DNA from 2 places in the Micromonospora sp. NPDC049497 genome. Region 1 is predicted to be linked to the other one. Evidence: riboswitches for the same ligand, from Rfam matches in the RefSeq annotation. Region 1 holds a riboswitch; the other holds the start of a gene.
The links. A riboswitch is a leader RNA that binds a small molecule or an ion and turns the genes downstream of it on or off. The one in region 1 is predicted to bind S-adenosylmethionine.
Positions count from the first base shown of each region.

Region 2: it holds a riboswitch for S-adenosylmethionine, as region 1 does, so the genes downstream of both, ACIBR0_RS14395 (ABC transporter substrate-binding protein) here and thrC (threonine synthase) in region 1, are expected to answer to the same signal.

Region 1 covers NZ_JBITMC010000018.1:19,624-35,273, forward strand. The annotation lists gene ACIBR0_RS22435 (GvpL/GvpF family gas vesicle protein) at 1-101, shown strand, start outside; gene ACIBR0_RS22440 (gas vesicle protein) at 121-378, shown strand; gene ACIBR0_RS22445 (gas vesicle protein K) at 375-728, shown strand; gene ACIBR0_RS22450 (AAA family ATPase) at 1,115-3,445, opposite strand; gene ACIBR0_RS22455 (hypothetical protein) at 3,488-4,168, opposite strand; gene ACIBR0_RS22460 (GTP-binding protein) at 4,213-4,965, opposite strand; gene ACIBR0_RS22465 (DUF742 domain-containing protein) at 4,943-5,431, opposite strand; gene ACIBR0_RS22470 (roadblock/LC7 domain-containing protein) at 5,428-5,904, opposite strand; gene ACIBR0_RS22475 (nitrate- and nitrite sensing domain-containing protein) at 5,901-8,501, opposite strand; gene ACIBR0_RS22480 (hypothetical protein) at 8,488-9,672, opposite strand; gene ACIBR0_RS22485 (alpha/beta fold hydrolase) at 10,047-12,914, shown strand; gene ACIBR0_RS22490 (ABC transporter permease) at 12,914-13,813, shown strand; SAM riboswitch class I at 13,947-14,082, shown strand; gene thrC (threonine synthase) at 14,093-15,379, shown strand.
Region 2 covers NZ_JBITMC010000008.1:152,214-167,863, reverse strand. The annotation lists gene ACIBR0_RS14415 (ATP-binding protein) at 1-930, shown strand, start outside; gene ACIBR0_RS14410 (nucleoside deaminase) at 974-1,402, shown strand; gene ACIBR0_RS14405 (SPFH domain-containing protein) at 1,393-2,226, opposite strand; gene ACIBR0_RS14400 (RraA family protein) at 2,465-3,157, shown strand; SAM riboswitch class IV at 3,233-3,344, shown strand; gene ACIBR0_RS14395 (ABC transporter substrate-binding protein) at 3,581-4,426, shown strand; gene ACIBR0_RS14390 (amino acid ABC transporter permease) at 4,517-5,293, shown strand; gene ACIBR0_RS14385 (amino acid ABC transporter ATP-binding protein) at 5,290-6,033, shown strand; gene ACIBR0_RS14380 (N-acetylmuramoyl-L-alanine amidase) at 6,160-7,290, shown strand; gene ACIBR0_RS14375 (VOC family protein) at 7,418-7,828, shown strand; gene ACIBR0_RS14370 (FMN-binding glutamate synthase family protein) at 7,878-9,452, shown strand; gene ACIBR0_RS14365 (SRPBCC family protein) at 9,606-10,052, shown strand; gene dinB (DNA polymerase IV) at 10,116-11,303, shown strand; gene ACIBR0_RS14355 (hypothetical protein) at 11,405-11,683, shown strand; gene ACIBR0_RS14350 (acetylxylan esterase) at 11,805-12,812, opposite strand; gene ACIBR0_RS14345 (beta-glucosidase) at 12,820-15,198, opposite strand; gene ACIBR0_RS14340 (carbohydrate ABC transporter permease) at 15,195-15,650, opposite strand, start outside.

The sequences.
Region 1 (15,650 bases):
ACCCGGAGATCCGGCTGGAGCTGACCGGCCCGTGGCCGCCGTACTCCTTCGTGGCGGAACCCACGACGGAGGCCGCGCACACCGTTCGGGAGCCGGCGTGACCGCGGCGCGGAGGCCGGCATGGCGGTGACCACCCTCGCGCCGAGCAGCGCCGACGACCCGCTCGCCCACCGGACCGTGTCCCTGGTGGACCTGCTCGACCGGGTGCTCGCCACCGGCGTGGTGATCTCCGGCGACATCACCATCTCGATCGCGGACGTCGACCTGGTCCGGGTCTCCCTGCGTGCGCTGGTCGCCTCGGTCGGCGCGCTCGCCGCACCCGAGCTGCCCGCCCCGGCGGCCGGCGAGGCCGCGGTCGTCGCGGGGGAGGGGGCATGACCGACCGGGACGAGGCGGCGGAACTGGCGGCGGCGCTCGGCGAGTCGTCGTGGCGGGAACCCCGGGTCACCCCGCTGGACCGGCGGCTCGCGGTCGACCCCGGCTCGGTGGAACGCGGCCTGGCGAGCCTGGTGCTGACCGTGGTCGAGCTGCTGCGCCAGCTCATGGAACGGCAGGCGCTGCGCCGGGTGGACCTCGGTGACCTGACCGAGGAGCAGATCGAGCGGATCGGGACGACCCTGATGGCGCTGGAGGAGCAGATGACGCTGCTCCGCGAGCACTTCGGGCTGTCGCCCGAGGACCTCAACCTGGACCTCGGTCCTCTCGGCCCGCTCCTGCCCACCGACTGACGCTGCGCTGCGGCTATCGCGTGGCCGGTACGGTCTCCGGCCGGGTGGGACCACGTCGTCACGCGCACTGTCGAGCTGATGTCGTGGATGAATCAGAACCGTGCGCTGCCCGGCCGCGTCGCCCCCACCGCTGCCCAACCAGGTCTCTGTGCCTGCGCGGCATCGTCCCCGCCGCTACCCGCGCCGGTCCCCGTCCTGGCCGATCCATGCCCCGGTCGGTGAAGGGGCCTGGCTGCGGCGAGCCGTGGATCGGTGGGCATGGCTGATTCACTGACGACATCAGCTCGACAGTGCCCGACCGGAAGATTTCGCGGCTGGGACGCCCCTCCCGTCGACCCGTCAGATCAGCGCCCGCGAAGGCCGTCGTCGAGGACCACCGGCCGGGTTCAGCCCTGGCGGCCCTCGGCGTACGCCTCCAACCAGGCCACCTGCGCCGGGTCCAGGGACGGGCGGACCCGTCGCCGGGCGGTCTCCACGTGGGCGGCGGTGACCGTCGTGGCGGTCAGCGACTCCCGCATCGCGGCGAGCGCCGCCTCCCGCACCAGCGCCGCGCAGTCCGCCGCCGAGAACCCGTCCAGCTCCCCGCCGAGCGCGGCCATGTCCACGTCCGGCGCGAGCGGTACGGTCCGCGACGCGGCGCGCAGGATCTCGGCGCGGGCCGGGCCGTCCGGCGGCGGCACGTACACCAGGCGTTCCAACCGGCCGGGCCGCAGCAGCGCCGGGTCGACCAGGTCGGGCCGGTTCGTCGCACCGACCACCACCACGTTGCGCAACGACTCCACGCCGTCCAGTTCGGTGAGGAGAGCCGCGACCACCCGGTCGGTCGTACCGCCGTCGGTGGTCTGGCCACGGACCGGCGCGAGGGCGTCCACCTCGTCCAGGAAGATCAGCGTGGGGGCCGCCTCGCGGGCGCGGCGGAACAGCTCCCGTACGGCGCGCTCGCTCTCGCCCACCCACTTCGACAGCAGCTCGGCGCCCTTCACCGACAGCACGTTGGCCCGGCCGGAGCCGGCGAGCGCGGTCACCAGGTAGGTCTTGCCGCAGCCGGGCGGCCCGTAGAGCAGGACTCCGCGGGGCGGCTGCACGCCCAGCCGGGCGAACGTGTCCGGGTACGTGAGCGGCCACAGCACCGACTCGGTCAGCGTCTGCTTCACTTCGACCAGGTCGCCCACGTCGTCGAGGGTCACCCGGGCCAGCTCCAGGGTGGACGCCGCCATGGTCGTCGGGCGGACCACCTCCAGCGCCGCCGTGAAGTCCGCCATCGCCACCGTCGGCCGCTCCGCCGACTTCTGCCGCAGCGCCGCGCGCACGCCGGCCTCCCGGACCAGCGCGGCCAGGTCCGCGGCGACGAACCCGGGCGTACGACCGGCGACCTCGTCCAACCGGACGTCCTCCGCCAGCGGGACCTGCCGGGTCAGCACCGTCAACTGCTCCCGTCGCAGCGCGGGGTCGGGCAGCGGCACGCCGATCCGCAGCGACAGCAGGTCCGGTGCCCGCAGTGCCGGGTCGACGGCCTCCGGGCGGCCGGTGGTGCACACGACCGCCGCCCCCGCGCGGAGGGTCTCGGCGAGCACCTGCCGGAAGACCGTCGCCACCGGGCCGGGCTCGTCCGCCGGGGCGAGCGCCTCCACGTCGGTGACCAGCAGCACCGCCGGCCCGCCCGCCCGTACGTCGGCGGCGGCGTCGCGCAGGCGCTGGGCCGCCGCCTCGTTGGTCAACGCGGCCAGCTCGGGCGCCCAGAGCGGGCGGACCCGCGCGCCGACCCCGGCGGCCACGGCGCGGACCAGCGCGGACTTGCCCGAACCGGCCGGGCCGTCGACCAGGACGCCGAGCGAGACCGTCGTGCCCAGCCGGCCCAGCACCTCGCGATGGTGGAAGCCGAGGTCGAGCAGCTCGGTCAGCTCCTCGGCCTGGGCGCGGAGGCCGGGCAGCTCGTCCACCGACGGCGCGTCGTCGACACCTGTCGCCTCGGCCGGTCGGGCCGCCTCGCCGCCGGCTCCGGGACGGGTGGTGGCGTGGCCTCCGGGGCGGGCCGTCGTGGCGGCGCCACCTCCGGGCGGGCCGGCGGTCCGTGTCGGGGTGGGCGTCCCGGCCCGGCCGGCCGGGTAGCCGTTGGCCGGGACACCGCCGGAGCCGTGGGTGACCGGGCCGTGCTCCCAGGCCACCACGGTGTCCATGGTGACCAGGGCGGCGGTGTCCGGCTCGGCGGCGACCACGGTGAGCAGGGTGCTGGTCCAGGCGTACCCGACCCGGTTCGAGAGGCTTCGTCGCGCCGTCTCGACGAGGCTGCGCACCGAGGCGTCCGGCAGCACGTCCTGCGGCAGCAGCGACACGTCGTCCCGGACGGTTACCACCTTGCCGAGCAGGGCGAGCCGCAGCATCTCCGGCGAGACCACCGCGACGACCGGCGGCGGCCCGGCGAGGACCACGCGGCGCGCGGCGGTGACCGGCACCGGGCTGACGTTCACCTCTCCGCCGTCACGGATGCCGAGGTTGCCCAGCATCAGGTCGTCGGCGTACAGGAGGCCGGTGCCGGCGTCGGGCCCGGCCGGCGCCACGATGCCGGCGCTCACCCGCCGGCCGGCCAGCCGGACCGGGTCGCCCGGGCGCAGCCCGAGCGCGGTGAGTACCTCCGGGTGCAGCCGGACGATGCCGCGCCGGGCGTCCAGCGCCGCCGGCCGCAGGCTCGCGGTCAGGGTCAGGTCGGGTACCGCCACCGCCCGACCCTAGCCCCCGGAGTCACCTCGGCGGGCCGGCGGTCACCGCGGTCGGTGGTCGTCGGTGAGGAGCGAGGGATCCTGGCGGATGATCTCCGCCAGCCGGGCCGCGGGGTCCGGGGTCGGTCCGTCCTGCGGCGTCCACGCCGGAACGGTCTTCACCGACATGGGCCAGGGCGGGGGCGGTACGGCGGCACCTGCCGCGCTGACCGTGACGATGCCGCCCGACCAGGAGACCCGCAGCGGGTACGCCTGCCCGTCGTGGTCGACCCGCACGGACACCGCCATTCCCGGGTGCTCCGCGACCACCCGGCGCACCACCTCGGCGACCTCCTCGACCGGGTCCCGCCACATGACGTCGTCGGCCCGGTGCTGGCCACCGGCGGCGTCGGTCCAGTGCGGAGGACCGGCTCCCTCCGGCCGGTCGCGGTCGCCCGGGCCGCGCTGCGGCCGGCCGCCGTCGGTCGTGCGGGCGGCTTCCCGGCCGTCCGCCCAGCCGGGCCCCGCGTTCCGGCCACCACCGAGGGCGGTGCCGGGACCGGTGGCCGCCGCGGGTCCCGAGGCGGACGGGCCGGGCGCCGTGGGGTGGTCGGACAGCGTGACGGCGCCGGGCGGTGCGCCCGAGCCGGGGAGGGCGACCGTGTCCTCCTCGGCGGCCCGCCGGCGCAGCGCCTCCTCGCGCCGGGCCAGTCGGGCCAGTGTCTCGTCCAGCCCACCTCTCATCACGACCACCCCTTTCCATGAAACGGGTCCGACCGCCGCTTGGTTCAGGTCTTCCTCTCCCGGGTGGCCCGGTCCAGCGCGCGGTCCAGGACGACCAGGAGGGCGTCCCGCACCGAGAGCCGGTCCCGGGCGTCGAACTGCACCAGGGGTACGTGGTCGCCGATGGCCAGCGCCCACCGGATCGCCGTGAGGTCGTGCGCCACCCGACCGTCGAAGGCGTTGACGCCGACCACGAAGGGCAGCCCGCCCCGCTCGAAGAAGTCGATCGCCGGGTAGCAGTCGTCCAGGCGTGCGCTGTCCACCACGACCAGCGCGCCGAGCGCGCCGCGGGCCAGGTCGTCCCACATGAAACCGAACCGCGCCTGGCCGGGCGTGCCGAACAGGTACAGCTTCAGGCTGCGGTCGATGGTGACGCAGCCGAAGTCCATCGCCACCGTGGTGGTGGTCTTCGTGGTGCGTACGCCCGGGTCGTCGACGCCCAGCGCGGCGCTGGTCATCTCCGCCTCGGTGGTGAGCGGGGCGATCTCGGAGATCGCGCCGACCGTCGTGGTCTTGCCCACCCCGAAACCGCCGGCCACCAGGATCTTCACCGGGATGGGCGGTGCGGCGCGCGGCTCGGGCGCGGCGCCCGGTTCCGGCGCGGAGCCCGGCGGCCGGTACGGCGGAGGTGGCGCGGCCGGGCCGTGTCCGGCCGGCGGGTGTCCGCCGGTCGGCGCGCCGTAGCGGGCGGCGGCGCTGTTGGCCGCGAGTCCGCCCAGCGGGGCGGCCGGCCAGTCAGGAGATCGCACGGAGTCCATCAATCACTCGCAGGATGATGTCGGGGTCGAGGGCGTCGTCGGCGGCGCCGACGTGCACGTCCAGGTGCCCGGCGGCGCGCAGGTCGCCGACCAGGACCCGGGTCACGCCGAAGTGCATCCGCATGGTGGCCGAGATCTCCGCCACCGAGATCGGCTCGGCGCAGAGCGCGACGATCGCCGCGAGTTCCGGGGCGAGCCGCGCGGCCGGTGTCGTCCACTCGGCCGCCGGACGAGCCGTGACCTGGGTTTCCAGGCCGATCGCCGGATCCGTGCCGGACACCCGCCCGGCGGTGAGCACGAACGGGCGCGGCCCGGCCGGCCGCTCCGGGTCGGGCTCGAGATCGGCCGTCGCCGCCGGCAGGCCCACCGCGCCGGGCTCACCGGCCGGTACGGGCGAGCGCAGGTAGGGACGGATCCGGATCACGGGCTCCGGATCCGGATCCTCGCCGGCGACGTCGGGAGTCACTGCTGGACGGCGTTCTTCAACTCGGCGATCAGGCGCGGAGTGAGGGCGCCGCCGGCCCTCCCGGCGAAGAGCGTCATCTCGTACGCGACGGTGCCCAGGTTCGCCGAGCGGTCGGCGACCACACCCAGCACGGAGCCGCTGCTGATCGCGCTGATCAGCAGGTACCCCTCGGCCATGTCGACGATGACCCGGTTCAGCCCGCCCAGCGCGTACCAGCTGGCGGCGCCGCCGGCGAGGCTCGTCATGCCCGACACGACGGCGGCGAGCCGCTCGGCGTTGGAGCGGTCCTTGATGGAGGACATGGCCATGAGGAGCCCGTCCGACGAGACCGCGATCGCCTCCAGCACGCCGGCCGTGCTGGAGGTGAACGAGTCCAGCAGCCAGTTGAAGGTGCGGGCCTCGGGGCTGAGGTCCCCGCCCGCCCCGGCGTGGGCCTGGTGGTCGACGTTGTCGTGCAGGAAGGGGCTTGTCACCGTGTTGATCCCTCTTCGTCGCGGCGGTGTGGACTGACCTCACGCAGAGCCCGGGCGACGCCCGCCTCGAACTCGGTGATGAGGTCGCGGACCTCGGCGGGGTCGCCGGGGTCCTGGACGGACGGCTGGCGGGGCGGGCTCACGGTCAGGTTGGCCCCGGGCACCCGCCGGGTCAGCCGGGGCCGTGCCGGCGCCGCCGCGGTGGCGGGCGCCGGGGTTCCCGCGGGACGGGCCAGCTCGGCCCGGCGTACGCCGGACTCGAACGCCTCGACCAGGGCGCGGGCGGCGGCCGGGTCGGCGTGGGTGGCGTCCACCGGACCCACCGGCGGTGCGCCCGCCGGCAGGTTGGCACCCGGCACGCGCTGCCGCACGCCGAGGTCGGCCGGCGGGCGACCGGCGACCGGCAGGTCGCGGGTGGCCTCGTGGCCCGCCAGGCTGATCTCCAGGAAGGCGGTGCCACCGGTGGAGGCACCCGTCGCGGCGGCCGGGCGCGGGTCGCTGCCGCCCGCGCCGAACGCGTCCCACGGCGTACCGGACTCCATGCTGCGGGTGGCCCGGCTGAGCAGGACCGGATCGAAGCCGTGCGACGGGACGTCCGGCTCCCCGCCCGGCGGTGCCTCCGGTGCGGCGCCGACGGCGGCCAGGGCCCGCCCGCCGCGCGCGGTGTCCAGGATGCCGGCCGGGGACCTGCGGTCCCGCCCCGGGACGGTCGCCCGGGCGACGGTCACTCCGGCGCGGTCCGCCCGGCGGATCACCAGGGCCGACTGGGGGATCTCCAGATGGGCGGTCAGCCCGCCGCTGGCGGTCGGTACGAGATCGACCGACCAGCCGTGCCGGCGGGCGAGTCGGCCCACCACGAAGAGGCCCAGCACCTCGGTCGGCGCCAGGTCGAGTCGTTCGCGCCGGGCGAGCCGGGCGTTCTCCTCGGAGAGCCGCTCCTCGGTCATCCCGATGCCGTGGTCGACCACGCTGAGCCGGGCGCCGATGCCGGTCGTCTCGCCAGCCACCGTGACGCGGGTGTGCGGCGGCGAGAAGACGGTGGCGTTCTCCATCAGCTCGGCCAGCGCCAGCACCAGGTCACCGACCGTGCCGGGCGCCGCCGACACACCCGGCGGGACCTGCACGTCCACCCGGGTGTAGTCCTCGATCTCGCCCAGCGCCAGCCGCACCACGTCCGCCAGTGGCACCGGCGCGACGTGCGGGTCGTCGCCGGCCGAGCCGGAGAGCACGACCAGGCTGCCGGCGTTGCGGCGCAGGCGGCTGGAGATGTGGTCGAGCCGGTACAGGTGCTCCAGCCGCCCGGGGTCGGTCTCCTGCCGCTCCAGCCGGTCGATCAGCGCGATCTGCCGGCCGACGAGGTTCTGCGTACGCCGGCCGACGTGCCCGAACATCTGGGCGACGTTGCGCCGGCCGGCCACCTGCCGCTCGACCAGCCGGGCCGCCGTGGTCTGCACCCGGTCGAAGGCCCGCGCGAGGTCGCCGATCTCGTCACGGGCACGGACGTCGACGGGGTCGAGGCGGACCGGTTGGGCGTTCTCCGTCTCGTCGTCGGCGACCCGGGTCAGCTCGGATTCGGCGACCCGGGCGACCCGGTCGGCCGACCGGGTGAGCCGGGTCAGCGGCCGGGCCACCGTCCGGGCGACGGCCACACTCAGCAGCACCACCACGGTGAGGATCAGCAGGGCCACCCCGCCGACCAGGTACGCGGCGACCAGCGCCCGCCGCTGCTCGGCGGTGACCTCGGCGATGACGTCCGCGACGATCTTCTTCTCGACGAACTGGCCGAGGGTGATCATCGAGCGGGACGACGGGAAGAGCGCGTCCAGCGGCACGTCCCTGATCGCCCCGATCGGGTCGATCACGCTCGCGGTGAGGAACTCGGGCGTGGTCCGCGCCTGCACCGCGGCGTCGTTGAGCAGCGCCAGCTTGTACTGCTCCGGCGTGATCAGGCTTCGGAACCGCAGGTTGTCGACCTGGAGCGCGGACATGCACGCGACGTACGCGGTGACCGCCGTCGGGGCCTGGGTGGCCTTGACGAGCACGATCAGCGTGGCGCAGGCGCCCAGCCCCTCGTCGGCGCGCAGCAGCCCGTCCAGGGCGAGCACCTGTCGCCCGGCCGAGGTGTTGGTGTCGACGGTGAAGGGCAGCCGCAGGGACTCGATCAGCGCCATGTTGACCGGCCCGTAGGTGGCCATGATCTGGTCGGGGGTGGCGGTTCCCGCGAGGACCGAGGCCCGCAGGTCGGTCAGCTTGCGGACGCCGTCGAGCGCGGCGAGGACCCGCGCGGGCAGCGTGTCGCCCCGGGTGGCCCGCAGGTCGGCGACCCGGTCGTCCACGGTGGCCGACTTCTGCACCAGTTCGGTCCGGGTGACCCGGCCGAGCAGCAGGCCCACGGAGAGGATCCGTTCCTGTTGCAGGTCCTGGACGAGGGTGCCGATGCGGCTGGCGACGCGGACCTGGTCGGCGATGTCGCCGGCCCGCTGCGCGGCGGCCACCCGGTCGAGCACCACCGGCACGGCGAGGCCCACCATGCTGAGCAGTGGGACCACCACCAGCAGGGCGAGCTTGCCCCGGATCCGGAGCCTACCGAGCAGCATCGAAGGGCCCCCACTGCGCGGATGCCGGCTCCCGGCCCGCACCGGCCGGCTGGAGTGGACGTGGCTCGGCCGGCCGGCCGGCCGGCGCCTGCCACGGGGCGGACGGCAGAGGACCCGAGTCCCCGGTCGTCGCCCGGGCCTCGGCGGTGCGGCGGCGGGCCCGCCGGGCGGCGGTGACGAGGATGGCGGCCAGCACGGCCAGCAGCAGGACGGCCGTCGCGGCGGCGCCCACCGCCAGCCAGCGCTCCCGGTCCAGGTCGTCGAGGCGGTCGGCGAGCAGCGCGTCGAGTTCACCGAGGATGACCGGCTGGAGCTGCCGACCGGCGGCCTGGACGGCGGTCCGGGCGCCGACGAGCCGACCCGCGTCCACCTCGCCGCTCGGCGTGGTGGGGGTCGAGTACGCGGCCAGCGCCTCCACCGCCCGCTGGTAGGTGTCCAGCGGGGTGAGGACGGTGGGGCCGAGGTTGGTGCTCTCCGAGCTGTCCACCGCCGCCCGCAGGTCGGTCACCATGTCGGCGGACGGCGCGAGGGCGGCGACGCGGACGCCGGCGAGTTCGGCGACGGTCCTGGCCCGCTGGGCGGCCGGCCGCTGCGCGGCCAGGATGGTCAGGTCGGCGAGCCGGCCGGCGGCGATCATCGCCTGGGGCAGGTCCTTGCCGATGCCGTCCTGCAGGAAGAAGGAGTCGGACTCGGGGTCGCGGACCAGTCCGGAGGTCTCCCGTACCTTCCGGTGCAGGTCCAGCAGCAGCTCGGTGGTCTCGCCGTAGGCGGCGTAGGCGGTCTCCGGGTCCGTGGGGCTCCGGTCCGACAGCGCCTCCAGTTTGGCCCGCAGTCCGGCCCAGCGTTCCTGGGCGCGCAGGTCGTCGCCGATGCGGGCGTCGACCGAGGCGACCGCCTCCACCGCCCGGGTCAGCTCGTCGCCCGACACCGTCCTCCCTGCCACGGCGGCGGACTGGGCCTCCACCAGCGCGTCGGTCACCGGAGCCAGGGCCCGGAGGTACTCGACGCCGAGACGTTCGGACACGACCAGGTCGCGGTCGTCGTCGGTGAGGCGCCAGGTCTGGACGAAGAGGAGAGCCAGCGGCGCGAGGAGGGCCACCACCAGCAGTAGTGGCAGAGCACGGCCGACGGCGGAGGGTCGCCGGCGGACCCGCGGCGCGGGGACGGTCATGGTCAGTCTCCTCCGGCGGGGGCGGGGAACCGGTCGCGGTGTGGTGCTCGCCGATCGAGTCCCATGCACCGGACCGGAAACTAACCGAAGCCAGGAGGGGGCTTCGCGCCGCCGGGCAGTCAGTTTTGCGTCAGTTCGCGCGAAGTCACCTGTCGTTGATCAGATGGACACCGTCCGTGCCATTCCCGCACCGACATGGATGGATCGGAGCCGATTTCCGCCGAAGATCGGAATTCACGTGATCCGAATTCATCCCGCTGGGACGGGCCTGGACCTTCCGCGCTCGCAGCGATCCGCCCGACGATCGGAGCAACCGGACGGACGTACGGAGGATCTCAGCCAACGCTCAGGATGTGGCCCGTAGCGTGTGCCGCATGAGATCGCCGTCGCCGGCCGCGTGGATCCGGCGTGCCCTGCCCACCCGCCGCCGTGCCGTCGCCGCCACGGCGGTCGCCGTGCTGCTCGTCGGGGCGGTGGTCTGGGCGGTACGACCGCAGGGGCCGGACGTCCGCACCGAGTCCGCCGTCCTGACCGTCCGTTCCGGCCCGGCCGGCAACGAGCCGGTCGACCTGGACACCACGCTCTACCTGCCCGAGGGGGCCTCCGCCGGCGACAAGGTCCCGGCGGTGCTGCTCGCACACGGCTTCGGCGGCACCAAGGAGTCGGTGCGCTCGGACGCGGAGGAGTTCGCCGGTCGCGGGTACGCCGTCCTGACGTGGACGGCCCGCGGCTTCGGCCGCAGCGGCGGGCAGATCCACCTGGACAACCCCGACTACGAGGTACGCGACGCCGAGCGGCTGCTGGACTGGCTCGCCGCCCGGCCCGAGATCCGTACCGACGCCGCCGGTGACCCGAGCGTGGGCGTCGTCGGCGGCTCGTACGGTGGCGGGCTCGCCCTGCTGCTCGCGGCCCAGGACAAGCGCGTGGACGCGATCGTCCCGATGATCACCTGGAACGACCTGTCCCGGGCGTTCCTGCCGGAGAGCAGCGGCCGGGACACCACCGAGGGCGTGTTCAAGTCCGGCTGGGCCGGGCTGTTCTTCGGTGGCGGCGGCAACGCCGGCACCGGACCGGCCGGGATCTCCGGTGCGACCGGTGCCCGGTCGGAGGGTGCGCCCGCGTCGGCCGGCCCGCCCAGCCCGGGGCCGGGCGCCGGCCCGGGGAGCGGTCCGGGCGCCGCTCCGGCCGGGGCAGCCGATCCGGCCTGCGGCCGGTTCGCCGCCGACGTCTGCGCCGCGTACCTGCGCATCGCCACCACCGGCCGCGGCGACCGGGCGGCGGTGGACCTGCTGCGCCGCTCCAGCCCGGCCGGCGTGCTCGACCGGATCACCGCACCGACCCTGCTGGTCCAGGGCGAGGCGGACACCCTCTTCCCGCTCGCCGAGGCGGACGCCAACGCGCGCGGCATCGCCGCGAACGGCACACCGGTGCGGGTCGCCTGGTTCACCGGCGGCCACGACGGGGGTGAGGGGCCGAAGACCGACTCGGACCGGGTGAAGTTCCTGACCGTGCAGTGGCTCGACCACTACGTCAAGGGCGAGGGCGACACCCCGGGCGACGACTTCACCTGGTCCCGCATCGCCGGTTTCGACGCGCTCGACCGGGGTCTGGTCGCCACCGGCTACCGCACCACCGACTACCCCGGCACCGCCGGCACCGGCCGGCGGGACGTCGTCGTCGCCGGCCCGCCGCAGCCGGTCGCCAACCCGCCCGCCGGCAACCCGGCCGCGATCTCCTCGGTGCCCTTCGCCGGTGAACTCTCGTCGCTGCTCAGCGGCGTCGCCGGCGACATACCGGGGCAGCACGCCCGGTTCGAGTCCGCGCCACTGCCCGAGGCGGTGGACGTGGTGGGCGCACCGACGGTGCGCATCCGGGCCGCCTCCGCGACCGGCGAGGCGGTGCTCTTCGTCAAGCTCTACGACGTCGACCCGAACGGCGCGGCCACCCTGCCCAACGGCCTGGTCGCGCCGGTCCGGCTCACCGGCCTGCCGCGCGACGTCGAGGCCGCGCAGCCGGTGACGGTCACCCTGCCGGCGATCGTCCGCCGGATCGAGGCCGGGCACCGGCTCCGCGTGGTCGTGGCCACCTCCGACCAGGCGTACGCCACCCCGGTCGAGCCGGCCGTGCACACGGTGGCCCTCGCCGACGGCGCGGTCGGCCTGCCCACGGTCGACGGCGAGCCGATCCCCACCGCCGCCGCCCTCTGGCGCTGGATCCTCGCCGGCCTGCTCGCCGCCATCGTGCTCGGGCTCGTCGTGGTCGTCGCCGTCGTCCGCCGCCGGCAGCGCCGCCAGGTCAGCTCCGTCCACCCGGCGTACGCGGACACCCCGCTCGCCGTGCGCGAGTTGCGCAAGGAGTACGCCGACGGCTTCGTCGCCGTGTCGAACGTGGACTTCGAGGTCCACCCCGGTCAGGTGGTGGGCCTGCTCGGCCCCAACGGCGCCGGCAAGACCACCACCCTGCGGGTCCTGATGGGGCTGACCCAGCCCACCGCCGGCGAGATCTACGTCTTCGGGCACCGGCTGGTGCCCGGTTCCCCGGTGCTGTCCCGGATCGGCGCGCTCGTCGAGGGGCCCGGCTTCCTGCCGCACCTGTCCGGTCTGGACAACCTGAAGGCGTACTGGCGGGCGACCGGCCGGCCGTGGGAGGACGCGCACTTCGACGAGGCGCTGGACATCGCCGGCCTCGGCTCGTCGGTGCACCGCCGGACGAAGAACTACAGCCACGGCATGCGGCAGCGACTGGCCATCGCGCAGGCCATGCTCGGCCTGCCCGAGCTGCTGGTCCTCGACGAGCCCACCGACGGCCTGGACCCGCCGCAGATCGCCGAGATGCGCCGGGTGCTCCAGCGGTACGCCACGGACGGACGGGCGGTGCTGGTCTCCAGCCACCTCCTGGCCGAGGTGGAGCAGACCTGCACGCACGCGGTGGTGGTGAACAAGGGCCGGATCGTCGCCTCCGGGCCGGTCGAGGAGATCGTCGGAGAGTCGCCGAGCGTGCTCTTCGAGGTCAGCGACCCGACCGCGGCCCGGACAGTGCTGGACCGCCTGGACGGGGTACGGGTGCTGCCCGACTCCGAGGGGCAGCTCGTGGTGGACACCAACGGCACCGCGCGCAGCGAGGTGGTGGCCGAGCTGGTGCGGGCCGGCATCGGGGTGGACCGGGTGGTGCCGAGGCGCCGCCTGGAGGACGCGTTCCTCGCCCTGGTGGGCGAGAACTCTCGGGGAAGCGGGGACCGGTGATGGCGGGATCGACGGGCGGGGAGACCACCACGGGGTCGGTGCACCCGTCCGGCGCGGCGGCCGGCTACCGGCCCTCGGCCACGATGCCGTTCGTCGCCGAGTTCCGGCGGCAGGCGTCCCGGCGGCGTACGCAGCTCGCGCTCGGGTTCATGGTGCTGCTGCCCTTGATCATCCTGATCGCGTTCCAGTTCGACACCGGTGACGACGACGACAACGGCAACAACGAGTTCAGCAGCCTGGTCGACCTGGCCACCTCCGGCGGGCTGAACTTCACGCTGTTCACCCTCTTCGTGTCGGCGGGGTTCCTGCTGGTCGTGGTGGTGGCGCTGTTCTGCGGCGACACGGTGGCCAGCGAGGCGAGCTGGGGGAGCCTGCGCTACCTGCTGGCCGTGCCGGTGCCCCGGGCCCGGCTGCTCACCGTGAAGCTGCTGGTGGCGCTCGCGTACTCGGCGATCGCGCTGGTGCTGCTCGCCGGTACCGCCCTGCTCATCGGCACCCTCCGGTACGGCTGGGAGCCGCTGCGCAGCACCGTCGCCGCCCAGCTGGAGCCGGGGGAGGGCCTGCTGCGGCTGCTCGCGGTGCTCGGCTACCTGGCGGTCGTACTCCTGGTGGTGGCCGGCCTGGCGTTCCTGCTGTCGGTGACGACGGACGCCGCGCTCGGCGCGGTCGGCGGCGCCGTGCTGCTGTGGATCCTGTCCAGCATCCTCGACCAGATCACCGCGCTCGGCGCGATCCGGGCGTTCCTGCCGACCCACTTCAGCACCGCCTGGCTGGGCCTGCTGTCGACACCGGTGCAGACCGACGACGTGGTCCGGGGCTGCATCTCCGCGATCAGCTACGCGACCCTGTTCTGGGGCCTGGCCTACTGGCGCTTCACCCGCAAGGACGTGACGAGCTGAAAGGAAGGGCCCCTTCTTAACGCCTGCGGTAGAGGAAGGGTCCCCTCTTAACGTCGCTGCGCCACGCCCACAAGCTGGGAACCCGGCTGGGTGTGCCGGCCGGCATTGCATAGACTCGGTGGCACAACTGCATACCTCATCCAGAGGGGCTGAGGGATACGGCCCGACGACGCCCCGGCAACCACCCCGCGCGCTCATCGCTGAGCGACCGGCGGGGCAGGTGCCAATTCCGTCCCCGCCGCACCGTGCGATGCGGGGAAAGATGAGAGGACTCTCGACATGACGTCGACGCTCGCCCCCTCCGGCATCGACACCACCGCCAGCCCCGCCCGCGCCCTGGCCTGCCGCGCCTGTTCGGCGCGCTACCCGCTGGCCGCCCAGCACGCCTGTTACGAGTGTTTCGGGCCGCTGGAGGTCGACTACGACACCGCCGCGCTGGCCGCCGTCACCCGCGAGCAGATCGAGGCCGGCCCGCAGAACATCTGGCGGTACGCGGCGCTGCTGCCCGCCGGCCAGGACCCGGCCACCCGGGTCACCCTGGATCCGGGGCTCACCCCGCTGGTCGCCGCCCCGCACCTCGCCGCCGAGCTGGGCATCACCGCGCCGCTGTGGGTCAAGGACGACAGCGCGAATCCCACCCACTCGTTCAAGGACCGGGTGGTGTCCGTCGCGCTGACCGCCGCCAAGGCGCTCGGCTTCACCCGCTTCGCCTGTGCCTCCACCGGGAACCTGGCCAACTCGGTCGCCGCGCACGCGGCCCGCGCCGGCACGCCCTCGGTGGTCTTCATCCCCAGCGACCTGGAGCAGGGCAAGGTCGTGACCACCGCCGTCTACGGCGGCGAGCTGGTCGCCATCGACGGCTCGTACGACGACGTGAACCGCCTCTGCGGCGAACTGGTGGAGACCGACGAGTTCGAGGACACCGCGTTCGTGAACGTGAACGTCCGGCCGTACTACGCCGAGGGCTCCAAGACTCTCGGCTACGAGGTGGCCGAGCAGCTCGGCTGGCGTATCCCCGCCCAGGTGGTCATCCCGATGGCCTCCGGCGAGCTGCTCACGAAGATTGACAAGGCGTTCTCCGAGCTGGTCGAGATCGGCCTGGTCGAGGCACCGGCCGGCGGCTGGAAGGTCTTCGGCGCCCAGTCGGCCGGCTGCAACCCGATCGCCACGGCCCTGCACGCCGACAGCGACACGATCACCCCGGTCAAGCCGACCGGCATCGCCAAGTCGCTCAACATCGGCGACCCGGCCGCCGGCGTGTACGCGCTGGAGGCGGTACGGCGTACCGGTGGCTGGATGGAGTACGTCGACGACGACGAGATCCGCGCCGGCATCCGGCTGCTGGCCCGGACGACGGGCGTGTTCGCCGAGACCGCCGGCGGGGTGACCGTGGCGGTGCTGCGCAAGCTCGTGGAGTCCGGCAGGCTCGACCCGACCGCCGAGACCGTCGTGTTCAACACCGGTGAGGGCCTGAAGACCCTCGACGCGGTGGCCGCCGAGGTCGGCCCGACCCACCGCATCAAGCCGTCCCTGCGCGCCGCCCGCGACGCCGGCCTCCTCGGCTGACGAGGCACGTCCCGCCATGTTCGTCTGCACGCGAGCGGTCCGACACGCCACACCGTCGACCGCTCCGGTGCAGACGAACATGGCTGGTCAGCCGCGCCGGAGGCGCTTCGGTCGAGGGGTGGCTCGCCCGGACGGGGGATCGGGCCGATCCGCGCGGTAACCGGCTTTTCGCGGTGAGTGCGGAAAACGCGCCGTCAAGGACTTGACGACAGGAACCGGGCGGCGCAAGATGCTCCGTGCGGGAGGGCGTTTCGCCGGAGACTTTGATAGT
Region 2 (15,650 bases), on a different contig from region 1:
CTGGAGCGCCTGGGCGCCTCGGTGCGGCAGGTGGCCGGCGGCGACTTCCGGCACCGGCTGCGCCCCGAGGGGCCGGCGGACATCGCCCGGCTCACCGCCGACGTGGAGTCGATGCGGCAGGTGGTGGTCGACGCGCTGGAGCGCAGCCACCACGACCGGGACGCCCTGGAGCAGCAGGCGGCCGAGCTGCGTCGCTCCAACGAGGACCTGGAGCAGTTCGCGTACGTGGCCTCGCACGACCTCCAGGAGCCGCTGCGCAAGGTGGCGTCGTTCTGCCAGATGCTCCAACGCCGGTACGACGACCAGCTCGACGACCGGGCCCGGCAGTACATCGGATTCGCGGTCGACGGCGCGAGCCGCATGCAGGAGCTGATCAACGACCTGCTGACGTTCTCCCGGATCGGCCGGGTCTACGCCGAGCTGCGCGAGGTCGAGCTGACCGCGACCTTCGCGCAGGCCGAGGCGAACCTGTCCCGCGCGGTCGAGGAGGCGGCGGCGGACATCACCTGCGATCCGCTGCCGGTGGTACGCGGAGACCCGACCCTGCTCACGATGCTGTGGCAGAACCTGCTCGGCAACGCGGTCAAGTTCCACCACCCGGACCGCGTCCCGGCGATCGGCGTGACGGTGGACGACGCCGACGGGTTCTGGTCGTTCGCGGTGGCCGACAACGGCATCGGCATCGACCCCCGGTACGCGGAGAAGATCTTCGTCATCTTCCAACGGCTGCATCCGCGTGGCACGTACCCGGGCACCGGCATCGGGCTGGCGGTCTGCAAGAAGATCGTCGAGTACCACGGCGGCACGCTCACCCTGGACGAGACGTACACGGGTGGGGCGCGGTTCGTGTTCACGCTGCCGAAGGTCCCCGCGGTGGTCGTACCCGGGCAGGCGGGCGAACCGGCGGCGGAGTCGGCGGCGGCGGTCTGAGACCCGGCCGACGCGGGCCCGGCGCCCCGGCTAGCCTGACGGCGTGGACGCGGACACCGAACGGCATCTGAGGCGGGCGATCGCGCTGGCCGGCGAGGCGCGGGCGGCGGGTGACCCACCGTTCGGGTCCTTGCTGGTGGGCGCGGACGGCGCGGTCCTCGCCGAGGACCGCAACACGACCGTCACCGGGGACGACGTCACCGCCCACCCGGAGCTGAAGCTGGCCCGGTGGGCGGCACGGTCGCTGACGCCCGACGAGGCGGCGGTGACCACGATGTACACCAGCTGCCAGCCGTGCGGCATGTGCGCGGGGGCGATCGCCCGCTCCGGGCTGGGCCGGGTCGTGTTCGCGCTCTCCGCCGAGCAGCTCGACGCGATCAAACCGCCGGGCGCGGCGCCCCGGGCCGCCCGACAGGACGGCCCGTACCTGCACGACGAGGCGCTCGCGCCGGTGGCGGCTTACTACCGCTGAGGACCGTCGCGCCGGTGGCCGTCGCCGCTGACCGACGCGGGTTGCTGCGCCGGCTCCCCGACCGTCTGCGGCGGGCCCTCCTGGCCCGACTCCGCGGCGGCCTCGGTGCCGGAACGCGAGAACCGGTCGAAGAAGCGCAGCAGCTCGACCGGGAAGGGCATCACCAGGGTGCTGTTCTTCTCCGCCGCCACATCCACCACGGTCTGCAGCAGCCGCAGCTGGTACGCGCCCGGGGTCGACGCCATCGCACGGGAGGCGTCGGCGAGGCGCCGGGACGCCTGGAACTCGCCGTCGGCCGCGATGACCCGCGCCCGGCGTTCCCGCTCCGCCTCGGCCTGGCGGGACATCGACCGTTTCATCCCCTCGGGCAGCGCGACGTCCTTCACCTCGACCCGCTCGATGTTGAGTCCCCACGGCCCCTCGGTCGGGGCGTCGATGACCGCCTTGAGGTCCTCGTTGACCTTGTCCCGGTCCGCGAGGAGGGTGTCCAGGTCGACCTTGCCGATCACCGACCGCAGCGCCGTCTGCGAGATCTGGAGCACGGCACCCGGGTACTGCCGCACGTTGACCAGCGCCTTCACGGGATCCACGACCCGGTAGTAGACGACCGCGTCCACGGTCAGGGTCACGTTGTCGCGGGTGATGGCGCCCTGCGCGGGCACGTCGATGACGGTGGTCTGCATGCTGACCCGGACCATGCGGTCGACGACCGGGATGATCAGCCGCAGGCCCGGCTCCCGGACGGGCAGCACGACGCGGCCGAAACGGAAGACGACGCCGCGTTGGTACTGCTGGACGATCCTGATGCCCAGCGCGCCGAGCATCGCCAGCAGCACGCCGACGATCACCAGAACGACGATGGTGGCTCCCACGGCACCTCCGATCCTCCCGGCGGCGCCCGCCGCCCGGCGGCGGCTACCCGCTGTACGGGGAAGTAGTCCTGCCCGACTCCGCCGGACGTGGCCGCCGAACGGGAACTGGACCTGGCCGGCGGAGACCCGCCGTGTTCCCGTGGAGCGGGGTGGCCGGCCGGACCATCCCGAACCCGTCGGGAGGAACCTCATGATCGAACGCTTCGCCGACCTGTCCACGCCGACCGTGGCCGACGCCTGCGTACGCCTCGGGGTGCCGCTGCGGGCGGCGCCGGCCGGCGTGCGGGCCGTCGTGGCCGGTCACCGGCTCGCCGGCCGGGTGCTGCCGGTACGCCACCACGGCAGCGTGGACGTGTTCCTGGAGGCGTACGCCCACGCGGCGCCGGGTGACGTCCTCGTGGTCGACAACGGCGGGCGGACCGACGAGGCCTGCGTGGGTGACCTGACCGCGCTGGAGGCGGGCACGGCCGGGGTCGCCGGGCTGGTCGTGTGGGGTCTGCACCGGGACACCCCCGAGCTGATCGAGATCGGTCTCCCGGTGTTCAGCTACGGCAGCCTGCCGCTGGGCCCCACTCGCCTGGACGAGCGGGAGTCCGCCACGCTGACCAGCGCCCGGTTCGGGGCGCACCTGGTGACCGCCGACGACCTCGTGGTCGCCGACGATGACGGCGTGCTGTTCCTGCCCGCCGCCCGCGCCGGTGAGGTGCTGACGACGGCGGAGGGGATCCGGCGGACCGAGCGGCTGCAGGCACACCGGATCCGGGCCGGCGAGACGCTGCGCGACCAGACCGCCTTCGCCGACTACCTGGACCGTCGCGCCGCCGATCCGGCGTACACGTTCCGCGCCCACCTGCGCCGCGTCGGCGGTGCGATCGAGGAGTGACGGGGGCGGACCGCGGGTGAGGGTGGTCATATCGGCTGGACGATCCACCCGAGGCCGTTGCTAGTGTCGTCACCAGGTCATGAGCGCCAGCGTCAAGCCCCGGCTCGCTGGCCGGCAACCCTCGTCCACGTAGGGGTGCCCCGGGTGAAGACCAGGCACCGGAGCAGTTCCGGTGCAAGCGTGGCCTGGTTCCCCAGGCCGACACGGCCACCGAGGAGAACCATGTCCGCTCGCAGTTGCGTCCCGCCGCCGGCCCTGACCCGGCGCCGCCACGTCGACCTGATGCGGGTCTGCAGCGCCGCGTGTAGCTGACCGCGCCGCTCTTCCACTCCACCTGCTCCACACCCAGCGGTACGCCCTCGCGGCGCACCGCCGGCGACGCACGCCCGTGCCCGCCGCCTGCGCAACCCTTCGGAGACACCTGTGCGATTCCTTCCTGCCCTCACCCGTGCCGCCGCCCTGGGCGTCGCCGCCGTCGTCGGCGCCGCCACCCTGACCGCCTGCGGCGGTGAGGACGCCTCGTCCGCCGCCGACAACCCGTACGACCTGCTGCAGCCGGGCGTGCTGCGGGCCGGCACGCTCACCGACGCGCCGCCGAACGTGTTCCTGAAGGACGGAACGTTCACCGGCTACGACAACGACCTGCTCGTCGCCGCCGCCGCGAAGATCGGCCTCACGGTGGAGTTCGTCGGCACCGACTTCTCGGCGCTGCTCTCCCAGGTCGCCAACGGCAAGTTCGACGTCGGCAGCTCCTCGATCACCATCACCGAGGCGCGGAAGAAGACCGTCGACTTCGGCAACGGCTACGACTTCGGCTACTTCGGCCTGGACGTGTCGGCCGACTCGACGATCACGAGCTTCGACCAGTTGGCCGGCAAGCGGGTGGTGGTCGTGCAGGGCACCGTCCAGGACGACTACGCCACGGGCCGGAACCTGAACCCGGTCCGGGTGCCCGACTACAACGGCGCGATCAACCAGCTCAAGGCCGGCACCGCCGACGCCTGGATCGCGCCCGCGGAGATCGGCGAGAAGTCGGCCGCGGACAGCAACGGCAGGATCAGGGTGGCGGCGAAGGAGCTCAGCCCGGCCCCGACCGCGTACGCGTTCGCCAAGGACAACGACGCGCTGCGCGAGGCGCTGGACAAGGCCCTCGACGAGGTGATCGCGGACGGCACGTGGACGAAGCTCCAGGCGCAGTACTACCCGGGCCGGCCGATCCCGGCCGACTTCACCCCCGGCAGCGGCACCGTGGCCGTCCCGGCCGCGTGAAAGGAAGGGCCCCTTCTTAACGCCTGACGCGGTGCAGGGGCCCCTTCTTAACAACAGGCAACGGCACGAGTGGGACGGCGGGAGACACTGATGGATCCGTTGAGCACCCTGTGGGAGACGTTCTTCGACGGGGACTCCATGCGCGAGGCACTACCCGAGATGCTCACCGTCGGGTTGCCCAACACGCTGATCCTGGCGGTCTCCGCCGCCCTGCTCGGCTCGGTGCTGGGCATGCTGCTGGCGGTCGCGGGCATCTCGCGGACGCGGTGGCTGCGCTGGCCGGCCCGCGTGTACACGGACGTCTTCCGGGGGCTTCCGGCGGCGGCGACGATCCTGCTGATCGGCGTGGGCCTGGCACCGTTGGGCATGGAGCTGTGGGGTCCCGACCCCTACCCGCTGGGCATCCTCGCGCTGTCGCTGATCGCGGCCGCGTACATCGGGGAGATCTTCCGCTCCGGCATCCAGTCGGTGGAGGCCGCGCAGCTGGAGGGTGCCCGCGCGCTGGGTTTCTCGTGGGGTGAGGCGATGCGGGTGGTCATCATCCCGCAGGGCGTCCGGCGGGTCCTGCCGGCCTGGGTGAACCAGCTCATCGCGCTGATCAAGGACTCCAGCCTGGTCTACTTCCTGGGCCTGCTGGCCAGCCAGCGGGAGCTGTTCCGGATCGGACAGGACTACGCGGCGAACACCGGCAACCAGTCCGCGCTGCTGCTGGCCGGGCTGTTCTACCTGGCGCTGACCGTGCCGCTGACGCACGCCGTCAATTGGATCGACCGGCGGCTGCGGCACGGCCGGCCGGCCACGGCGGTGGCCGACGACGACGAGGGTGACCTGGCGCTGCCGGGTGCCCGGGGAGGGAACCCGCGATGAGCATCGACACCACCACCTCGGTGAGCGTCGGCGTCCGGGACGTGCACCTGGCCTTCGGGCCCAACCGGGTGCTGCGCGGCGTGGACCTGGACGTGCCCCGGGGTGCGACCGCCTGCGTGATCGGGCCGTCCGGCTCCGGCAAGTCCACTCTGCTGCGTACGGTCAACCGTCTGATCGAGCCGGACCGCGGCGACGTGCTGCTGGACGGGCGCAGCGTCCTGCGCGACGACCCGGACGCCCTGCGGCAGCGGGTCGGCATGGTGTTCCAGCAGTTCAACCTCTTCCCGCACATGAGCGTGCTGCGCAACGTCACCCTCGCCCTGCGGCGCATCCGACGGCTCGGCGCGGACGAGGCGGTGGCGGTCGCCCGTACGCAGCTGGAGCTGGTCGGGCTGGCGGCGAAGGCGGACGCGCGGCCGGCGCAGCTGTCCGGCGGTCAGCAGCAGCGGGTGGCGATCGCCCGCGCGCTGGCGTTGCAGCCGCAGGTGATGCTCTTCGACGAGGCGACCTCGGCGCTGGACCCGGAGCTGGTCAAGGGCGTGCTCGCGTTGATGGCGGACCTGTCCGCCCGGGGCATGACGATGATCGTGGTCACCCACGAGATGGGCTTCGCCCGCGAGGTGGCCGACACCGTCGCCTTCATGGACCGGGGGGTGGTGCTGGAAGCCGGCGAGCCGGCCGCGATCTTCGAGGCGGCCGAACATCCTCGCCTGCGGCGGTTCCTTTCCCAGGTCCTGTAGGGATGTGATCGACGGTGACCTCTAGCGCGCGCCGCCTTGTTGGCAATATCCTCCACAGCACGCACGGCTCATGGAGCTGATTTTCATGCGGCTCCCACCCCCACCGCCGGACGCCGAGGAGATGCCATGCCCGTCGACCGTTCCGAACTGGACCGCCGGACCCTGCTGCGGGCCGGCCTCGGCGCCGCCACCGTCGCGGTCGTCGGCACCGAACTCGCCCTTCCGTCCGCCGCGCGGGCCGAGACCGGCACCGATCTGGACTGGATCCTGAGCTGCGACGAGTGGGGCGCCCGCCCGCCCGCCGACCCGCTGTCGGTCAGCACGATCCCCACCAACAAGATCATCGTGCACCACATGGCGTTCCCGAACGTCACCGACTACTCGGAGGCGCAGGCGATCAAGCTGGCCCGCGACTGCCAGAACCTGCACATCGACGGCAACGGCTGGTCCGACACCGGCCAGCACTTCACCATCAGCCGGGGCGGGTACGTCCTGGAGGGACGGCGCGGCAGCCTGGAGCGGCTGGCCGCCGGCGACCGGCAGATGGTGTCCGCACACTGTCCGGGCGAGAACACCCGGTCCATCGGCATCGAGAACGAGGGCACGTACGTCACCGAGACGCCCCCGGACGCGCTGCTGGACTCGCTGGTGAAGCTCTGCGTGACGATCTGCCAGCGGTACGGGCTGCACGCCCACGACATCTTCGGCCACTGGGACTTCCGCACCACCCAGTGCCCGGGTGCCGCCTTCTACCGCCAGTTCCCCACCCTGCGCCGCCGCGTCTTCGCCGCACTCGACACGAACCTGGCCGACGTGCCGGCCCGCCGCTGGCCGGACGTGTGGCGGTTCGTCAGCGCCCCGACCGTCCGCGCCGCGCAGTACCTGCTGCTGTACCGGGGCTACACCGTGCCGACCACCGGCGTGTTCGACGCCGCCACCGTCGCCGCCGTGCAGGACTGGCAGGCGCGCAACGGCATCCCGGTCGACGTCGACGCCACCCTCACCGCGCCCACCTGGGAGACCCTCGCCCCGGAGCTGGTCAAGGACGCCGCCGGCCTGCCGGTGAGTGCCATCCAGCACCTGCTCAACTTCCGCGGCTACACCGACGTCGCGGTCACCGGCGCGTACGACTACACGACCAAGAAGGCCGTCAAGGAGTTGCAGGACCTGCACGGGCTCCCGCAGGACGGCTCCCTCACCACCGACACGTGGTGCGTGCTCGTCGGCGGCGTGATCCGCCGGTCCTTCCGGGACTGACCGAACGCGTACGGGTGCGGGTGCGGCGGCCCACGGGGGGTCGCCGCACCCGTACGGCGTGTACACCCTCCCGACCACAGGGAGTGGTGCGAGGATGACGCCGGCCGTCGACCCCGAGGAGGAGCTCATGGCGTCAGAACTCAACCCGTACCTGAACTTCGCCGGCAACGCACGGGAGGCGATGGAGTTCTACCACCGGGTGTTCGGTGGGGACCTCTCGCTGACCACGTTCCGCGAGTTCGGCACCGAGGACCCGTCGTACGCCGACCAGATCATGCACGGCCTGCTGCGGACCGCGGCGGGTCACGTGCTGATGGCCTCGGACCTGCCCCCCGGCATGGAGCTCCGGCGCGGTAACGCCAACACCATCTCCCTGAGCGGGGACGACGCCGACGAGCTGCGCGGCTGGTGGGAGCAGTTGTCCGCGGGCGGGGCGGTCGGCGTGCCGCTGGAGAAGCAGATGTGGGGCGACGAGTTCGGGCAGTGCGAGGACCGGTTCGGCACGCCCTGGATGGTCAACATCACCGCGCCGATGTGAGTCCCGCGCCCCGTTTGACCGGCCGCGCGGGCGGAGAAACACCCCTGGCATGAAGTGGACCGGTCGAGCCGTACCCGTCGTCGCCGCCGCCCTCGCGGGCCTCGCCGCCCGCGACGTCCTCCAGCGCGACCACGCCCTGCTGCGCAACTTCCCGCTGATCGGGCGGGCCCGCTACCTGCTCGAGGCGATCGGGCCGGAGCTGCGGCAGTACATCGTGGCGGGCAACAACGAGGAGCGGCCGTTCACCCGTGACCAGCGGCGCTGGATCTACGCGTCGGCGAAGCAGGAGAACAACTACTTCGGCTTCGGCACGGACAACGACATCGAGTACACCCCGGGCTATCCGATCATCAAGCACCGGACCTTCGGCCGGGCGGTGCCGCCGTCGTCCCCGACGGCGGGTCACGACGTACGCCTGCCGCCGGCGAAGGTCCTCGGCGGCGCGCGCGGCCGGGCGAAGGCGTTCCGGCCGGAGTCCGTCGTCAACATCTCCGGGATGAGCTTCGGCTCGCTGTCGGGCAATGCGATCACCGCACTGAACAAGGGTGCGGCGCTGGCCGGCTGCCTGCAGAACACCGGCGAGGGCGGGCTGTCGCCGTACCACCGCCAGGGCGGTGATCTCGTCTTCCAGCTCGGTACGGCGTACTTCGGCTGCCGGGACTCCCACGGGCGCTTCGACCTGAGCCGGCTCAGGGACCTGGTGGCCGGCGCTCCGGTACGCGCGCTGGAGGTCAAGCTCAGCCAGGGCGCGAAGCCCAGCCTGGGTGGTCTGCTGCCGGGGGCGAAGGTGTCGGCGGAGATCGCCGCCACCCGGGGCATCCCGGAGGGCGAGGACTGCGTCAGCCCGTCGCGGCACGCGGAGTTCTCCGACTGCGACAGCCTGCTCGACTGGGTGGAGCTGCTCGCCGCCGAGACCGGCCTGCCGGTCGGCATCAAGTCCGCCGTCGGCGACCTCGGCTTCTGGGAGGAGCTGACCACGTTGATGCGGGACACGGGCCGGGGTGTGGACTTCGTGACCGTCGACGGCGGTGAGGGCGGCACCGGCGCCGCGCCGCTGATCTTCACCGACTCGGTGTCGCTGCCGTTCCAGCAGGGCTTCGCCCGGGTCTACCGGGTCTTCGCCGAGCGGGACCTCCACGAGCAGGTGGTCTTCGTCGGCGCCGGCAAGCTGGGCCTGCCGGACAACGCGGTGGTGGCGTTCGCGCTGGGCTGCGACATGGTCAACGTCGGCCGGGAGGCGATGCTGGCGATCGGCTGCATCCAGGCCCAGAAGTGTCACACCGACACCTGCCCCACCGGCGTCGCCACCCAGAACCCCTGGCTGGCCCGGGGCCTGGACCCGACGCTGAAGTCGGTGCGCGCCGCCAACTACGTGAAGACACTGCGGCGGGACCTGGTCAAGGTCGCCGAGGCGTGCGGCGTGGAGCACCCCGGCCTGATCGACACGGACGCGATCGAGGTCCTCGACGGCCGCACCTCCTCCACGCCGCTGCGCGAGGTGTACGGCTACCACCCCGAGTGGGGCCTGCCGTCGGCCACCGACCGCGCCGAGATCGTCCGCCTGATGACCCCGGAGGCCCCCCAGGGCGACAGTGCCCCACCCTCCCCCACCGCGGTGGGCTGACCCACACCGGGCCCCATCCCCCGTTGATCAAGGAGTTTGCGTCAGGATCCGGCCCCGACCTGACGCGAACCTCTTGATCAACTCCGGTCAGGGGGTCGGGTGGGGGGTGGGGGTGGGAGGATTGTCGGGGTATTTGAGGGGCTGGGAGGGTCCGTGGTGGTGGATGTGGTGTCCGAGGTCGTCATCGACCGTCCGCCCGTCGAGGTGGCCGCGTACGCGGGCGATCCGACGAACGCGCCGTCCTGGTACGTCAACATCGAGTCGGTCGAGTGGTTGACGCCCCCGCCGGCGCGGCCGGGTTCCCGGGTCGCCTTCGTGGCGCACTTCCTCGGCCGTCGGCTCGCCTACACGTACGAGATCGTCGAGCTGGTTCCGGGCGAGCGCCTGGTGATGCGGACGGCGCAGGGGCCCTTCCCGATGGAGACCACCTACCGGTGGGAGCCACACGGCGGCGGACGGACCCGGATGACGCTGCGCAACCGGGGTGAGCCGAGTGGGTTCGCCTCGGTCGCCGCGCCGGTGCTGTCCGCCGCGATGCGTCGGGCCAACCGCAAGGACCTGACGGCGCTCAAGACGCTCCTGGAACGGACCGACCGTTGAGCTGGTGACCGTCGTTCGGGCAGGTCAGTGCGGTGCGAACCCCAACCATGCGAACATGTGTTCGTGTCGTCCACCGCCTCCATCCTGCACGCCGACCTGGACGCGTTCTACGCGTCGGTCGAGCAGCGGGACGACCCGCGCCTGCGCGGCCGGCCGGTGGTCGTGGGCGGCGGCGTGGTGCTGGCGTGCAGCTACGAGGCGAAGGCGCGGGGCGTACGCAGCGCGATGAGCGGGCACCTGGCCCGGCGGCTGTGTCCGGACGCGGTGGTGGTGCCGCCACGGATGTCGGCGTACACGGCGGCCAGCCGCGCGGTGTTCGAGGTCTTCCGGCAGACCACGCCGCTGGTCGAGGGGCTCTCCGTCGACGAGGCGTTCCTCGACGTCGGCGGCCTGCGTCGACTGGTCGGCCCACCGGCCGACGTGGCGGCCCGCCTCCGGCGGGAGGTCCGCGAGAGCGTCGGCCTGCCGATCACCGTCGGGGTGGCCCGCACGAAGTTCCTCGCGAAGGTGGCCAGCGGCGTGGCCAAACCGGACGGCCTGCTCGTCGTCGAACCGGCCGAGGAGCTGGCGTTCCTGCACCCGCTGCCGGTCGAGCGGCTGTGGGGTGTCGGTCCGGTGAGCGCCGCGAAGCTGCGCGAGCGGGGCGTGCGTACGGTCGGCCAGGTCGCACGGCTCGGCGAGGCGACCCTGGTGTCGCTGCTCGGCGGCGGCGCGGGCCGGCACCTGCACGCCCTGGCGCACAACCGCGACCCCCGCGCGGTGCAGGTGGGTCGCCGCCGCTCGTCGATGGGCGCCCAGCACGCCCTGGGGCGTACGCCGCACTCCCCTGCCGAGCTGGACGCGATCCTGGCGGGGCTGGTCGACCGGGTGACCCGCCGGATGCGGGCCGCCTCGCGGTCCGGCCGGACGGTGGTGCTGCGGCTGCGGTTCGCCGACTACACCCGGGCCACCCGGTCGCACACCCTGGCCAAGGCGACGGCGGACACGACGCCGCTGCTGGGTGCCGCGCGGGCGCTCCTGCGTGCGGCGCTGCCGGAGATCGGCCGGCGCGGCATCACGCTGATCGGTGTGTCGGTGGGCAACCTGGACGACGCACCGGTCCAGCCGCCGCTGCCGTTCGAGCGGGACCCGGGGGCGGACCTGGACGCGGCCGTGGACGCGGTCCGGGACCGGTTCGGCTCGGCGGCGCTGACCCGGGCGGTGCTGCTCGGCCGCGACCCGGGCGTCGAGATGCCGCTCCTGCCGGACTGACGCCGCCACCGGAAGCCGACGGGTCCGTTGCCGAACCGTGATGTTTGGTGATCGTCGGGAGCGGGGAACAGGGACCGGCCGAATGTGAGAAGGGAACACCCGTGTCCGAGGTTCACACCCACCCGTCCAGCCTGGATTCCGACCGTCCCGCCGAGGTGACCGACCCCCTGCTGTGGAACCTGGCCCTCGCCGTGGCGGACACCCACGAACCGGACGGGGACGGCGGGTGCCGGATCCTCCTCTGCGCCGACCAGCCCTGGCCGTGCGCCGCGTGGAACAGCGCCCAGCGGGCGTTGCAGGCCGCCCGCGCCACCACACCGGCCACGATTCAGCGGCGGCCGACGTCGACTCCGAGCATCCAGGCCAGCGCGGCGGCCTGACCGCCCGCACCGCAACCGGCCCCCGACACTCCGGCCACGGCGGGGATCAGCGGCGGGTGGCGGCAAGGGCGGCGAGCCGGTGCTCGTCGGCATCAACACCAACTGGGCGACACCGCCCGGTTCACCCGGATGGGCCGTCCCGCCGCGGGGCACCGGCGTGCCCGGGCCCGTGCAGGTGCTCCCCGAGGAAGCGCAGTGCCGCCGCGTCGTCGTCGATCCCGCCCGCCTCGTGGCCGTTGTAGCGCCAAACCGACAGCTCCGCCGGCCCGGCGTGGGCGTTGACGGCGGCGAACACGGTCGACGGCGGCACGATCTCGTCCATCAGCGCCACCGAGTACCGCGCCGGCAGGTGGCACCGCCGGGCGAAGTGCACCCCGTCGACGTACGCCAGGGTGGCCAGCACCCGTTCCTCCGCGTCCCGGTGGATCGCCAGGTAGTCGCGGATCTCCCGGTACGGGTGGGCGTCGGTGACGACGACGGCGCGCGGGATGTCGCAGAGGAACGGCACACCGGCGACCACGGCCCGCAGGTCCGGCACCAGCGCGCCGGCCGCCAGCGCCAGGACACCACCCTGGCTGTGCCCGAGCACCGCGACCCGGGCCGGGTCCACCACCGGCAGGGTCCGCGCGGCGTCCACCGCCCGCACCGCGTCGACGATCAACCGGCGGTAGTAGTAGGTGCGCGGGTCGGTGATCCCCCGGGTCACCACGCCGGGCGCCTCCGGTCCGGCGGCGGCGGGATCCGGGGTGTCACCGCGGCTCCACCCCGAGCCCTGCCCCCGGGTGTCCATCTGCAGGTGCGCGAACCCGGCGACCGCCCACAGCAGGTTCTCCAACGGGTGCCCCCGTCCACCGCCGTAGCCGGCGTACTCAACGACGGTCGGCAGGGGCGTCTCCGTCCCGCGCGGCGCCCGCAGCCAGGCCCGGACGGGTTGGCCGGCGAAGCCGGGGAACGTCACGTCGTGCACGTCAACGGCGGCCAGCCCGGCCGCGACCGGCTCGGCCCGTACCGCCGAGCCGACGGCGCGGGCCTCGGCGACGGTCGTGGCCCAGAACCGGTCGAAGTCCGCCGGCTCGCGCACCCCGCTGCGGTACGCGCGCAGCTGCTCCTCGGGCAGGTCGGTGTACACGCGACGCTCAGCCGTCCGTCGGCGACACGGTGAACCGGGGGTGCATCCGTCGGGTGTGGTCGACCGGCCGGACCGGCCCGTGCAGCGTGACCGCCGCCGTCAGCCGGTGGTCGGTGCTGGACGCGGCCAGCCGCAGCTCCAGCTCGCCCGGCTCGACGATCCGCGTCCCGTCGCGCCCGGTGAACGAGAAGAGGTCGGCCGGGACCGTCACCTCGACGCGGCAGGACGCGCCCGCGTCCAGCGACACCCGCCGGTAGCCGATCAGCCGTTGCACCGGCTGCACCACCGAGGCGACCGGGTCGTGTGCGTACAGCTGCACCACCTCGCTGCCCCACCGGCCGCCGGTGTTGCGCAGCGTGAAGGCCAGCCGCAGCTCACCGTCGGTCGACGCCGCCGCCCGCCCGACCGCCAGCTCCGACCAGTCGAACGTGGTGTACGCGAGCCCGTGCCCGAAGCCGTACGCCGGTGTGGGATCGAGGTTCGACACGTCGCTGGCCTGCCCGAGCCGGGCGGCGAGGTAGGTGGTCGGCTGCCCGCCGGTGCGGCGGGGCACGCTGACCGGCAACCGTCCCTGTGGCTCGACCCGCCCGCTGAGCAGGCCGGCGATCGCGCCCGGTCCCTCCTCGCCGGGAAAGAAGGACTGCACGATGGCTGCCGCCTCGTCGACCGCCCGGCCCAGCGCGTACGGCCGGCCGGCGACCAGCACCACCACCACCGGGGTGCCGACGTCCAACAGCTCGTCGAGCAGGTGCTGCTGCACACCGGGCAGCGCCAGGGACTCCACGTCGCAGCCCTCGCCGCTGGTGCCCCGGCCGAACAGCCCGGCCCGGTCACCGAGGGCGGCGATCACCACGTCCGCCGCCCGGGCCGCCTCGACCGCGGCGGCGAACCCGCGGGTGTCCGGGCCGTCGACGCTCGCACCGGCGGTCACGTCCACCTCGCTGTCCGGGAACTCGCGGCGCAGCACCTCCACGAGGGTGGGCAGCTCGATCCCGACCGGCGTCTCCGGGTGCTGGGACCCGACGTGCACCGGGAACGAGTAGCAGCCGAGCACCGCGGTCGGGTTCCCGGCCTGCGGGCCGACCACGGCGATCCGCGCCGGCCGGGCCAGCGGCAGGACGCCGTCGTTGCGCAGCAGGACCACGGCCCGCTCGGCCACCTCGCGGGCGAGCGCCCGGTTCACCGGTGGATCCAGGTCGACGGTGCCGCGTACCGCCTCCGGGTCGGCGAGGTCGACGCCGTCCAGCGCCGGCGGCACCGGGTCCCACCCGACGTCGAGCAGCCCGAGCTGTCCCTTCTGGAGCAGCACCCGGCGCACCGCACGGTCGACCAGCTCCTCCGGGACCTGCCCGGCGGCGAGCGCCGCGTGCAGCGGCGGACCGAAGGTCTTCACCGTGGGCAGCTCGACGTCCACCCCCGCGGCGAGCGCCGCGCCGGCCGCCTCGCCCCAGCTGCCGGCCACCCCGTGCAGGGTGTGCAGGAAGCCGATGCCGAAGTAGTCGGCGACCACCGTGCCGGTGAACCCCCAGGTGTCCCGGAGCAGGCCGGTCAGCAGAGGCCCGTCGGCCGCCGACGGCACCCCGTCGGTGTCGGTGTAGGCGTGCATCACCGACCGGGCGTCGCCCTCGCGGATCGCCATCTCGAACGGCGGCAGCATCACGTCGGCCCGCTCCCGCGGACCCATCCCGACCGGCGCGAGGTTGCGCCCGGCACGGGAGGCGGAGTAGCCGACGAAGTGCTTCAGGGTGGCGACCACGCCCGCCGACTCCAACCCCTGGACGTACGCGGTGGCCACCGTCCCCACCAGGTAGGGGTCCTCGCCCAGGGTCTCCTCCACCCGGCCCCAGCGGGCGTCGCGGACCACGTCCAGCACCGGCGCCAGCCCCTGGTGCACGCCCAGTCGGCGCAGGTCCGCCCCGATGGCGGCGGCCATCCGCCGGATGAGCGCCGGGTCGAACGTGGCGCCCCAGGACAGCGGCACCGGGTACGCGGTGGCGCCCCACGCGGCGAAGCCGGCGAGGCACTCCTCGTGGGCCACGGCCGGGATGCCGAACCGGTTGGCGGCGACGATGCGCTGCTGGGTCCGCAGCAGCGACAGCGCGCCGAGCGCCGGGTCGACCGGTGCGGTGCCGAACGGCCGGGTCAGCTGGCCCAGCCCGACGTCCAGCAGGGCGTCGAGGTCGGCCGGCTCCTCCATCTCATGCTGGTGCGGCGCGACCTCGCCCCCGTCGGCGGACGCACCGACCCAGACGCCGTAGAGCTGCGCCACCTTCTCCGCCAGGGTCATCGCGGCGACCAGGGCGTCGACCCGGGTGGCCAGGTCGTACGACGGGTCGTTCCAGATCGCGGTGCCTCGTTCGATGTCCAGGGTCACGTCGCCGGTCACTTTCCTCCGACGCCCATCAGGCCCTGTACGAGGGCCCGGCGGGCGAACAGGTAGACGAGCAGGACGGGCACCATCGACAGCACCACGGCGGCGAGCAGCCCCGGGATGTCGATGCCGTACTGCGTTTGGAAGTTGTAGAGGCCCAGCGTGATCACCTTGGTGGAGTCGGACTGGGTGAGGATGAGGGGGAAGAGGAAGCCGTTCCACGCCTGCAGGGCGGAGAACACCGCGATGGTGGAGATGCCGCCACGCGACAGCGGCAGCACCAGCTGCCAGAACATCCGCCCGGGTGAGGCGCCGTCGATCGCCATGGCCTCGTACAGGTCGCTGGTGATGTCCCGCATGACGCCGCTGAGGATGAGCGCGCAGACCGGCAGGGAGAAGGCGGCGGTGGGCAGGATGACGCCGACCAGGTTGTCGTAGAGGCCGGCCGTGCTGATCAGGTAGAAGAT